One region of the Vibrio orientalis CIP 102891 genome, then DNA from elsewhere that is predicted to be linked to it. Evidence: predicted binding sites of a transcription regulator. Region 1 holds the regulator's gene; each other region holds the start of a gene.
The links. The regulator CRP, encoded in region 1, controls carbon source genes, mostly activating them, when cyclic AMP is high. The targets are predictions, from matches to a motif close to TGTGANNNNNNTCACA.

Region 2: mlc (sugar metabolism global transcriptional regulator Mlc) is a predicted target of CRP. The motif match lies at 1,853-1,868, and genes of this name have one in related genera.
Region 3: cytR (DNA-binding transcriptional regulator CytR) is a predicted target of CRP. The motif match lies at 1,532-1,547, and genes of this name have one in related genera.
Region 4: rppH (RNA pyrophosphohydrolase) is a predicted target of CRP. The motif match lies at 605-620, and genes of this name have one in related genera.

What each region holds. Positions count from the first base shown of each region.
Region 1 covers NZ_ACZV01000003.1:60,938-64,053, reverse strand. Annotated here, with positions in the region: gene astD (succinylglutamate-semialdehyde dehydrogenase) at 1-347, shown strand, start outside; gene VIA_RS02400 (DUF1338 domain-containing protein) at 539-1,330, shown strand; gene crp (cAMP-activated global transcriptional regulator CRP) at 1,542-2,174, opposite strand; gene VIA_RS02390 (phosphoribulokinase) at 2,416-3,116, opposite strand, start outside.
Region 2 covers NZ_ACZV01000005.1:1,497,600-1,500,715, forward strand. Annotated here, with positions in the region: gene VIA_RS17450 (chemotaxis protein CheV) at 1-427, opposite strand, end outside; gene mlc (sugar metabolism global transcriptional regulator Mlc) at 560-1,777, opposite strand; gene pyk (pyruvate kinase) at 2,099-3,116, shown strand, end outside.
Region 3 covers NZ_ACZV01000005.1:2,344,395-2,347,510, reverse strand. Annotated here, with positions in the region: gene priA (primosomal protein N') at 1-1,443, shown strand, start outside; gene cytR (DNA-binding transcriptional regulator CytR) at 1,796-2,803, shown strand; gene ftsN (cell division protein FtsN) at 2,921-3,116, shown strand, end outside.
Region 4 covers NZ_ACZV01000002.1:218,442-221,557, forward strand. Annotated here, with positions in the region: gene mutH (DNA mismatch repair endonuclease MutH) at 1-150, opposite strand, end outside; gene rppH (RNA pyrophosphohydrolase) at 772-1,290, shown strand; gene ptsP (phosphoenolpyruvate--protein phosphotransferase) at 1,293-3,116, shown strand, end outside.

The DNA.
Region 1 (3,116 bases):
CAGATGAAGAGTACTTTGGTCCATTGCTACAAGTTGTTCGTTACCAAGGTCTAGATAAAGCGGTAGAGCTAGCCAATGATACGCGCTTTGGTCTATCGGCAGGTCTTGTGTCTACCGATGACAGCGAGTGGGAATACTTTGTTGACCACATCCGCGCAGGCATCGTTAACCGTAACCGCCAACTAACGGGCGCAAGTGGTGATGCACCGTTTGGCGGTCCGGGCGCATCGGGTAACTTACGCCCAAGTGCTTACTACGCAGCTGATTACTGTGCTTACCCTATGGCATCAATGGAAGGTGGAGAGACAATTCTGCCTGCGACATTGAGCCCAGGGGTTGAGCTATAAAAATTAGGTCATAGAACCTAAGTTAGGGAATTCCCTTCTTCCTCCCTGAGCAGGGAGGCTTTTAACGTCACAGGTTGAAGGCTATCAGACTGATTATCTGGACAAATCGGTTTGGTAGCCTCTTTTATAACTTAACCAATAATAATAACGACTAACCCTATAACGTAAACAACCGTAAACAAGGAGGCGTTATGACGCCAGATGCTTTATTCCAATCGTTATGGAAGGACTATATTCAACGCCTGTGTCCCTCTGCTGAAAAAGTGCATCAACTACTGCAAGAAGATGAAGCACTGATCAATGACCATATCGCGTTACGCACTTTCAATGTCGAGCCATTGGGTATCGCAACTTTAGCGCAGCCTTTCTTAGACGTAGGCTACAAGCCTTGTGGTGACTATCTGTTTGAAAGTAAGAAGTTGGTAGCTAAGCACTTTGAGCATCCAGACCCAAAACAGCCAAAAGTGTTTATCAGTGAGCTAAAAGTGGAAGAGTGTTCACAAGCACTGCAATCTATCGTTGCTAAGCTTGTTGAGCAATTGGACACCAGTAAGCTAAAAGGTCATGAGTTCTTGTCTGGCGGTCGTTTATGGGATCTTAGCTACGCAGATTTCCAAACGCTTGCGGCAGAGAGTGAGTACGCTTCTTGGCTAGCGGCGCATGGCTATGGTGCCAACCACTTTACGGTTAGCGTCAACCAACTGAATGCATTTGAGGAAGTCGTGGGTGTCAACAATCACCTACGTGATGCTGGCTTTACCATTAACGAGTTTGGTGGTGAAGTGAAAGGCTCTCCAGAGGTACTGCTAGAACAATCTTCGACTATGGCGGATAAAGTTGCAGTGCAGTTTACTGAAGGGACTGAAATCATCCCCGGTGGTTTCTATGAGTTTGCTAAGCGCTATCCAATGACAAATGGTGAACTTTACCCAGGTTTTGTTGCAGCATCTGCAGATAAGATTTTCGAAAGTACCAACGGGTAAAAGTAGAAGTGAGAACGGACTTCTCCCTAGTGAGAGTATCCGTCATTCCATAGACCGACGAAGGAGGGAGTAGGGAATCTTCATCGGTTGACTTGGTTATTTAAAGAGATCCCCAACTCGGTCGTCCCTCCATCTCGGGGATGACGCAAATAAACAAAAAGCCACCAATGTCTCCATTGGTGGCTTTTAAAATTTTAACGGTTAATCGAAATTAACGAGTACCGTATACAACGATTGTCTTACCGTGAGCAGAGATTAGGTTCTGCTCTTCTAGCATCTTCAAGATACGACCAACGGTCTCACGAGAACAGCCAACGATTTGACCAATCTCTTGACGAGTGATCTTAATCTGCATGCCGTCTGGGTGAGTCATTGCGTCAGGTTGTTTCGCTAGGTTTAGTAGCGTCTGAGCAATGCGGCCCGTTACGTCTAGGAATGCTAGGTCACCCACTTTTTGGCTAGTCACTTGTAGGCGGCTTGCCATTTGCGCTGAAAGGCGCATTAGGATGTCTGGGTTAACTTGAATTAGTTGACGGAACTTCTTGAAAGAGATTTCTGCTACTTCACAAGGAGACTTAGCACGAACCCAAGCAGTACGCTCTTGATCTTCTTCGAATAGACCAAGCTCACCGATAAAGTCACCTTGGTTTAGGTAAGAAAGAATCATTTCCTTACCTTCTTCGTCCTTGATAAGAACCGCAACAGAGCCTTTAACGATGTAGTACAACGTCTCAGCTTTTTCGCCCGCATGAATTAGCGTGCTTTTTGATGGGTACTTATGAATATGACAGTGTGAAAGGAACCACTCTAATGTTGGGTCGGTTTGAGGTTTACCTAGAACCATAATATCTCACTTCCTCTGCAGGGTACGCTTGTCGCTTTCCATGTTTTAGCAAAGCCTTAAATAGGCCTACTAGGATAAGAGCACTTTACAAATGCTGCAAGCTATCTTGTGTTTCGGTAAGAAATAGTATCCTTTTTCGAAAACGATTTCTTGATTTTAATCGGGTCCAACGACGTATTTACTACGCAAAACTGTGCACATGATCACGGTATGAAAAGTAATCGTGTTCTAGCTGTGAGTATTAGCCAATTTTGCCCGTTTCGATTAATTGTTGAAGAATCGGTCGTACGATTAATTCCATCGCAAAACTCATCTTACCGCCGGGTACAACTATGGTGTTATGGCGCGACATAAACGAGCCATCAATCATTGCCAGTAGGTAAGGGTAATCAACATTTTTGATGCCGCGAAGGCGAATCACCACAAAACTCTCATCTAGGCTTGGAATGCCTTTGGCGTTAAGTGGATTTGACGTGTCGACAGTCGGGACGCGCTGAAAGTTAATATGAGTACGAGAAAACTGTGGTGTGATGTAGTTCAGGTAGTCATCCATTGAACGAACAATCGAGTCCATCACCGCTTCACGTGAATGGCCTCTATCGCGGGTATCGCGGACAAATTTCTGAATCCACTCAAGGTTAACGATCGGTACCATACCAATCAGGAAGTCGACATGTTGAGCGACATTAACGTCACCATCAACGACACCGCCATGCAGGCCTTCGTAAAATAGAACGTCTGAGTTTTCCGGTAGATCTTGCCAAGGGGTAAAGGTGCCCGGCATTTGATTGTAAGGGACGGCTTCGTCAAAAGTGTGTAGGTAACGTCGCACTTGGCCTGTGCCTTCTTGACCGTACTGACGAAAGAACTCCGCCAGACCACCAAAGTCATTAGCTTGCGGGCCAAAATAGCTGATATGACGACCCTGCTCACGCGCTTTAC
Region 2 (3,116 bases), on a different contig from region 1:
CATCTTTTACATGAGTGATTGCGGTTAAATAGTTCGCTCTACCCGCCGTCTTTGGTGGCGGTTGAATTTCCGTCCAAGCGGTATTAACGATATTGCGAACTTGGCCAACTAAAAAGCCCTGTACTGTTCGGTTGTACTCGGTAATGATGAGGTTTTCTTCTTGGTTTTCTAAACGCGATGGAGGAAAGCCTATCGCCGCTCGAAGATCGATCACAGGTACAGAAACGCCACGCAATGAGGCCACACCGGTAATATGGTGGTGGGATCCCGGCATTTTGGTTAGGGGCGGGACCTTAATCACTTCCCGTACTTTGAACACATTGATGGCAAAAATCTGTCTGCTGTTCAAACTGAATAGCAACAGCTCCAAGCGGTTCTCACCTACAAGGTTGGTTCGCTGATCAACTGTATTTAAAACTCCAGACATACTACTTCTCGCCAAAGGTGGATAATGTAAAAATAGCCTATAGACAGGCTAAGATAAAAATAAACCCATACATCACTCAAGATTATATGGGTTTATTTAGAATTTAACAGTAAGTGAGCAGTATCTGTGATCTTAGCCTTCAATCACTTTCATTAACAATAAGCCATCATACAATGCCTGTTTAATCAAAGCGGCACCTGGCATTGTTGCCTGTTTATAAAAGCGCGACTCCACCAGTTCTAGGTCTTGGTGGTATACTGGTAAGCTTTGCTCTTCAATACAAGTTTGAATTGCAGGGTAAAGTACTTCTTTAGCTTGGTTAATCGCCCCACCAATCAGCACTTTCTCTGGGTTAAATAGGTTAATCACAATCGCTATCGCTGAACCTAGATAACGTCCGAGCTTTTCAATCACATCAACGGCCAGTGGATCACCGTTTGCTGCTGCTTCACAAATATCTTCAACCGACACTTCTTCAATTTCCGCAAGGCAAGAGTCTTCACCTTGGGCAATTCGTTCGGTCACTTCACTACGAATAGCTTGCGAGCTGGCGACGGTTTCAAGACAGCCACGGTTGCCACAATGACAAAGCTTTCCTTGAGGATCAATTTGAATATGACCAAGTTCACCGATATTACCGTGACGTCCTTGTAGCACTCGGCCATCAAGGACAATCCCCGCACCTAGCCCATGGTGAATCGAGATCAGAACGGAGTTTTCATTGTCTTGCGAATGACCAAACAATTTTTCAGCCAGCGCCCAAGCACGAGTGTCATTGGCAATAAAAACAGGAAGACCCGTCGCTTTGTAAATTTCAGGGCCAAGTGGCAAGTTCTCTACATTGTAGTGTGGCATCTGCAACACCACTCCCTGCTCAGAGTTCACTAGGCCAGGTAGGGTGATCGCAATACTCGTGACACGATCTAACTGTTCGGTATAGGTTTGGAAAAACTCATCAATTTCATGCAACAGCCTAGCAAGCACATCTTCTTGGTCGACTTCATGGATATCAATTTTGGTGTCGATCAACACATCACCACCCAACTCATGCAACGCAATCGTCAAGTAGCCACGTCCTAAACGCATCGAAAGAAACTGCCACCCTTCGTTGTTGACCTGTAGACCAACAGCAGGGCGCCCACGACTAGTCGCTTCCTGAACCGTAGTTTCATGAATTAGATGAGCCTCGATGAGCTCACGAGTAATTTTAGTAATACTCGCAGGCGCGAGCTCACTCTTTTTAGAGAGCTCGATTCGAGAAATTGGACCTTTTTGATCAATGAGTTTATATACACGGCCAGCATTGACCTGCTTGATATGATCAATATGGCCAGGTTGAGCCATGTACATAGAGCACTCCGAATATCAACAACCTGGTAATTTTTTTACTTTGCGAAGTAATTGTGAAGAGCTTTGATAGATCGCCGTGACAAGTGTCACGTATAAACATAATTCTTTGTGTACCTAATCAAATAGCGAAGGATTTATCACATTTAATCTTCCATTTTTTTGCATTAATAAATATGTCTCTTATCACCTTTCAAACCAGAACAAGAGTAAATAACCACCACCCTCTCTCGGCAGGTATATACTTATAATTTTAGGGATGAGAACAAGAACTTATCAACCGCACCGTTTTCGTCGCGGTAGAATTAGATCAAGGAGATTCGAATGACCTCAATCCAAAGAAGAACAAAAATTGTTTCTACTCTTGGACCTTCTACAGATGCACCCGGCATGCTTGAAGCAATTTTGGAAGCCGGCGTGAACGTGGTAAGAATGAATTTTTCACATGGTAGTGCGGAAGATCATCGTGAACGTGCCACCCGAGTCCGTAACATTTCTGCCAAGCTCGGTACTCATGTTGCAATCTTAGGCGACCTTCAGGGTCCCAAAATCCGCGTATCGACCTTTAAAGATGGCAAAGTGCTACTCAACGTAGGGGATATTTTTACTCTTGATAGCAGTTTACCAGCGGGCCAAGGTGATAAAGATGCCGTCGGATTAGACTATAAAGAACTACCAAACGATGTATCGACTGGCGATGTGCTACTCCTTGATGACGGTCGTGTTCAACTGCAGGTAATGGCTGTTAGCGGCACTCAAGTTCGAACCAAAGTCATCATTGGTGGTCCTCTATCAAACAATAAAGGCATCAACAAAAAAGGGGGCGGTCTTTCAGCAGAAGCTCTGACGGAAAAAGATAAAAATGACATCAAGTTAGCCGCAGAGATCAAAGTCGATTACTTAGCCGTTTCATTCCCAAGAAATGGCGAAGATATGAAGTACGCACGCAGACTTGCTACTGATGCTGGACTGCAAACCCGTCTTGTAGCCAAGGTAGAGCGGGCTGAGACCGTCGAAACTGAAGAAAACATAGATGACATCATTCTCGCCTCAGATGCCGTTATGGTGGCTCGTGGAGACCTTGGGGTCGAAATTGGTGACCCCGAGTTGATTGGTGTACAAAAACAACTTATCCGCCGAGCGAGAGCGTTAAATCGAACTGTCATCACAGCCACTCAAATGATGGAATCGATGATGGAAAACCCAATGCCAACGCGTGCTGAGGTTATGGACGTCGCCAACGCGGTTCTCGATGGTACCGATGCGGTGATGCTGTCTGGCGAAACTGCGGCAGGTAAATACCCATTAGAAACAGTGCGTTCTATGGCAGAGGTGTGTGTCG
Region 3 (3,116 bases), on a different contig from region 1:
GAAATCGGTTTAACGCCACAAACCATTAACCGCTTCAGAAAACGCTTTGATGTGCCTGTTGAGGTGATCCACTCCGGGCTGAATGATACCGAGCGTCTCAATGCTTGGCTTAGTGCCCGTGATAATGCCAGTGGTATTGTGATTGGTACTCGCTCTGCGCTGCTGACCCCTTTTGCGAACCTTGGCATCATTATCGTCGATGAAGAGCATGACGCCTCGTATAAGCAGCAAGACAGCTTACGTTACCATGCGCGTGATGTGGCAGTGATGCGAGCGAATAAAGAGCAGATCCCAATAGTATTGGGGTCGGCAACACCAGCGTTAGAGACGCTGCACAATGCGTTAGCGGGTAAGTATCATCATTTAGTGCTCTCTTCGCGTGCGGGGAGTGCGACCCCGACCACCAATAAAGTGCTCGATGTGAAAGGCCTATATCTTGAAAGTGGCCTATCTGCTCCCTTGATTGCCGAAATGCGCAAGCATCTTAAAGCGGGTAATCAAGTGATGCTATTCCTCAATCGTCGAGGTTTCTCACCCGCTTTGATGTGCCATGAATGTGGTTGGATTGCCGAGTGTAAACGCTGTGATGCCTATTACACTTACCATCAATCCAGCAATGAGATTCGCTGTCATCATTGTGGTTCTCAGCAGCCGATCATTCACCAGTGCCAAGGTTGTGGTTCAACGCATTTGGTGACGGTTGGTGTTGGGACCGAGCAGCTAGAAAAACAGTTGGCGGAGCTGTTCCCTGAATTTAAAACCATTCGTATTGACCGTGATAGCACGCGCCGTAAAGGTAGCTTAGAGAGTGCATTAGGGGCAATTCGTAACGGTGAATACCAGATATTGATTGGTACGCAGATGCTTGCCAAAGGCCACCACTTTCCGGACGTGACCTTGGTGGCACTTCTTGATGTTGATGGCTCACTCTACAGCAGTGATTTTCGCGCCTCTGAACGTTTAGCCCAGCTCTTTATTCAGGTAGCGGGTCGAGCGGGCCGTGCGAGTAAGCCGGGCGAGGTGGTATTACAAACTCACCATCCGGAGCACAGTTTATTACAGGCTTTATTGACTAAGAGTTATCGCCACTTCGCAGACACCGCCTTACAAGAGAGGAAGTTGGCACAATTACCGCCGTACAGCTTTTTAACCCTGTTCAGAGCTGAAGCGAATCAATCGGAAATGGTGGAAGAGTTTTTACGCCAAGTTCGCCATACCTTGGAAGCCCATCCGTTGTTTGATGATTTTTGTCAGGTGCTAGGTCCAACCCCGGCACCGCTGGCGAAAAGGGCAGGCAAGTACCGCTGGCAGTTATTGCTCCAGACCCAAAGTCGTCCAACGATGCAAAAGTTACTCTCAAGTGCCAAGCCGGTTATTCAAATGCTCCCGCACGCAAAAAAAGTGCGTTGGACACTCGACATCGAGCCACAAGATCTCAGTTGATCAAGTCAGCCTAAGTTGCAAGGAGGGGCGCCGAAACAGCTCTCCTTTGGCTTTTGATAAATGTATATGCAGTTTTTTTTCATTTATTTGTGATTAAGATCTCTTACCAGCTGCCTGTTTTGTTAAATCTCCCGTAACTTTACTCTTTGAAATGAATACACTAGGTCATGTGCAAATAGTTTGTTTTTCAACGATAGTTGGTAAGTAAAACGTTTGCGTTGCAATTAAATACAGAAGATAGGTGTTTTAGCCTACGTCACGTCAAGTCGTTCACTGGACGACTAGATGCAATTCATTAGGTTTAGGTGGCCACTAGGCTGCTAAGTTAGGAAATGAAGAGGGTTAAGAAAATATGGCGACAATGAAGGATGTTGCCCAGCTTGCGGGAGTTTCAACAGCGACGGTTTCACGTGCGCTAATGAATCCAGAAAAGGTATCTTCAGCAACACGGAAAAGAGTCGAAGATGCGGTTTTAGAAGCTGGTTATTCACCAAACTCACTTGCGCGTAACTTGCGCCGCAATGAGTCGAAAACAATTATCGCAATCATTCCAGATATCTGTGACCCATACTATACCGAGATTATTCGTGGCATCGAAGATGCTGCTATGGAACATGGCTACATTGTTCTCCTGGGCGATAGTGGGCAACAAAAGAAACGCGAAAGCTCATTTGTGAACTTAGTATTTACTAAGCAAGCGGATGGCATGCTACTGCTAGGTACTGATCTTCCTTTTGATGTCAGTAAACCTGAGCAGAAGAATCTCCCACCTATGGTGATGGCTTGTGAGTTTGCACCTGAGCTAGAGCTACCAACGGTGCACATCGATAACCTCACATCGGCATTTGAAGCGGTTAATTACTTAACCCAGATGGGCCACAAGCGTGTGGCGCAGATCTCGGGCCCTGAATCAGCGACATTATGTCAGTTCCGTCACCAAGGCTACCAACAAGCATTGCGCCGTGCGGGCATCACCATGACGACCAGTTATTGTACTTATGGTGATTTTACCTTTGAAGCTGGTGCAAAAGCGATTCGTCAACTGCTTGCGTTACCTGAGCCACCAACCGCAGTGTTCTGTCATAACGATGCGATGGCAATTGGTGCGATTCAAGAAGCGAAGAAGCTTGGTTTACGCGTTCCTCAGGATCTTTCAGTGGTTGGCTTTGATGACATCCACTTTGCTCAATACTGTGATCCACCGTTAACGACGATTTCACAACCACGCTATGAAATTGGCCGTCAAGCAATGTTGATGATGCTTGAGCTCCTACGTGGTCATGACGTACGTGCGGGTTCGCGTTTACTTGAGACTAAGTTGGTCGTCAGAGAGAGTGCCGCGCCACCTAGAGTTCTGTAATCTTAGATGTTTTAAAGCGGCGCATTTTGATGCGCCGCTTCCATATCTACGCTGTCATCCAGCGACAATCTGGATTAACATATCGGAAGTAGTAACCAACTTTATTGATGTTTAGTCGTGGCAAATAGAGATTACGTAAAAAGAGGCCGTGGCGGTAATAGCCGCAAGCCAGCAAAAAAGAAGAGTGCTCCTCGTCGTAAACCTTGGCGTAGTGGTCTGCTTGCTGTGCTACTTGTAAGTATTTTTGGCTATGGTTTATACCTTCTGAGTACGGATCCCGAGCCACCAGCGCCGGTAGCACAACCGGTTAAAC
Region 4 (3,116 bases), on a different contig from region 1:
TTCAAGTAATTGACCAACCCAGCCTTTATCGCGGCGAAGATCCGGTGGAACCTCGATCTTTGCTTCATCAGCGAGTTCTTGAAAACTGACGCCTGCAATATTACTCGCACGTTCAAGCAGTTCTTGTTCTGACTGGGGTTCTGATTTCATGTAGCGTCGATCTATCTATGAAGAGGAGGGCTATTGTAGCGGAATCTAGCTAAATTTCGAATGCACTAAGATTGATCGTTATGTGCAAAAGATCATCACTTAACGGGTTATCCACAGGCTTGGCATTAAAATAGTCTATATTTGTTAGTTATGTATAAATTAACAGTGTTTTTATGGTGACAAAATGCTTGTATTTTCAAGTTATTACTCAGTTCGTTATTGGTAAGTGTGGATAAATGCAGTGTTGATTGATCTTTAACCGATCTGAGTTACGGTCGTCTTTTTTAGGCCTTAAGTGTTTTATAAGGTGTTCGGTTTTCTGTAATTGCATGTTTTAAAAGATATAATTGTTTTTAGTTGATGGTTGTAAATCCATCACCCCTCAGGTGCGTCTGTTTATTGATCACTTTCTCATTGATTCTTCACATAGTTATACACAGAAAAGGTGAATAAATGTGGGCTATGTCTCACATGTGTGTGAGTAACCTCTTATTTGATTAAAAGTTATTCATTATTTAAGAGGAAGGTAATATTTTTTGTGTGAGTCACACTAGTAAGTTTGCTCCTACTGGGGATATGTGGAAAAATCACTGTAATTAAGAATTTATTTGAGGTTGGCCAGTGATAGATGGCGATGGTTACCGCTTAAATGTGGGAATTGTAATCTGTAACAGCCATGGTCAGGTCTTCTGGGCTAAACGATACGGACAACACTCTTGGCAATTCCCACAAGGTGGAATTGATGAAGGTGAAACCCCTGAACAAGCAATGTACAGGGAGTTATATGAAGAGGTTGGTCTTACTAAGAAAGATGTCAAAATCGTTGCGACAAGTCGTCATTGGTTAAGGTATAAACTACCAAAACGACTGGTACGCTGGGATTCGAAACCTGTTTGTATCGGCCAAAAACAGAAATGGTTTCTACTGCGCTTGGATTGTGACGAGTCACAGATCAATATGCAGCGAGGTAGTTCCCCTGAATTTGATGGTTGGCGTTGGGTAAGTTATTGGTACCCAGTGCGACAAGTGGTCTCTTTTAAGCGAGATGTATATCGACGCGCAATGAAAGAGTTTGCATCAATGGCGATGCCATTTAAAGAACGCAGAGTCAAAGGTAAACGTAAACACCGAAGAGGATAGACATGCTTTCTCAGCTAAGGGAAATAGTTGAACAAGTATCTAAAGTGGATGAGGTTCATCAGGCTTTAGATATTCTAGTAAAGCAAACATGCAGTGCTATGAACACTGAGTGTTGTACTGTCTATCTTGCCAATGAAGAAATGCAGCGCTTAGAGTTAATGGCGACTCAGGGGCTGCGTTTCAAAGGTGACAAGATTCATATTCGTTTCAGTGAAGGTTTGGTTGGTTTAGTTAAACGTAGTGCTGAACCTTTGAATCTCGCTGAGGCGTCTAAGCACCCCAAATTTAAATACTTCTCAGAGCTAGGTGAAGAGATTTACCAAAGCTTTCTCGGTACGCCGATTATTTACCGCAAGCAGGTGCTTGGGGTATTGGTAGTACAGCAAAAATCACCGCGCTTGTTCAATGAAATGGAAGAGTCCTTTTTGGTGACTCTTGCTGCCCAGTTGGCGGTTATCATCGCTCATGCACAGACCCAAGGTCATTGGCGCTTAGAGAAAAAACAACAAGCGATCCGTGGTGTACCAGCTTCGTCTGGAGTCGCAATTGGTGAGCTGTGGTGGGATGATACTCAGCCGGAGCTCTCAAATGTCTATCCCGCTTCCACGCTTGATGTCGAACGTGAACAAGAGTGGTTACTGCTGGCTATAGAAGAGGCGTTGGGCGACTTTCGTCGCATGCGTAAAAAACTAGACAGTGAAATCAATAAAGATGCACTGGCTATTTTTGACCTTTTTACCCACCTACTAAATGACCCGATGCTGCGCAAAGACTTAAAAGCGCAGATTCAAAAAGGGGATCGTGCCGACTGGGCGCTTCGTCAAGTTGTTGAGTCTTACTCTAATCGTTTTGCTCGTATGTCGGATGTTTACTTACGTGAACGTGCTCAAGACATTCGTGAACTGGGCCAGCGCTTATTATTCTTTTTGCACAATACCGCACAAGATCGTCAGGTTATTGAAAAGCCAGTGATTTTGGTGGTTAGAGAGCTAACGGCAAGCTTGCTCGCTTCGGTGCCCAAAGAGAAACTGCTCGCGGTCATTTCGCTCGATGGCGCAGCCAATTCCCATGCAGCAATCTTATCTCGAGCGCTGGGGATCCCTGCCGTGATGGGCGCTAACCTTAATCCCAAAGTGATTAAGGGAAAATTAGGCGTGGTCGATGGCTACAGCGGTAAGATCCTAATTTCGCCAAACAAGCAGCTGTTGCGTGAGTATCGTTCACTGGCTAACCAAGAACGCGAGTTAGCCAATAAGGTTAATCAACGTATCGAAGAGCCTGCTTTTACCAAAGATGGTGAACGTATTGAAGTGATGCTCAATGCGGGCTTGAGTGCTGATGCCAATATCGCCATCAACCAAGGGGTAGATGGGGTCGGACTGTATCGAACTGAAATATCTTTCCTACTTCAGCATCGTTTTCCATCCGAAGAAGAGCAGACTCAGCAATATCAAGCAGTGATGAACAGCTACCCTGACAAACGCGTAGTGATGCGTACTCTTGATGTTGGTGGTGATAAGGCACTGCCATACCTGCCAATCGAAGAAGACAACCCTTTTTTGGGATGGCGTGGGATTCGTTTTACTTTGGATCATCCCGATATCTTTTTAATGCAGATTCGCGCCATGATGCGAGCTAGTTCGATTCATCAGAACTTAAGTATCTTATTGCCTATGGTTTCTGGTGCTCAAGAACTTGATGATGCAATCGAGTTGATAGAGCGTGCTTATGATGAAGTTTCAGAGCTCGATGAACGTATTCGTATGCCTGAAATTGGTGTGATGATTGAAGTGCCATCAATGATTTACTTGCTGCCCTTGATTGCG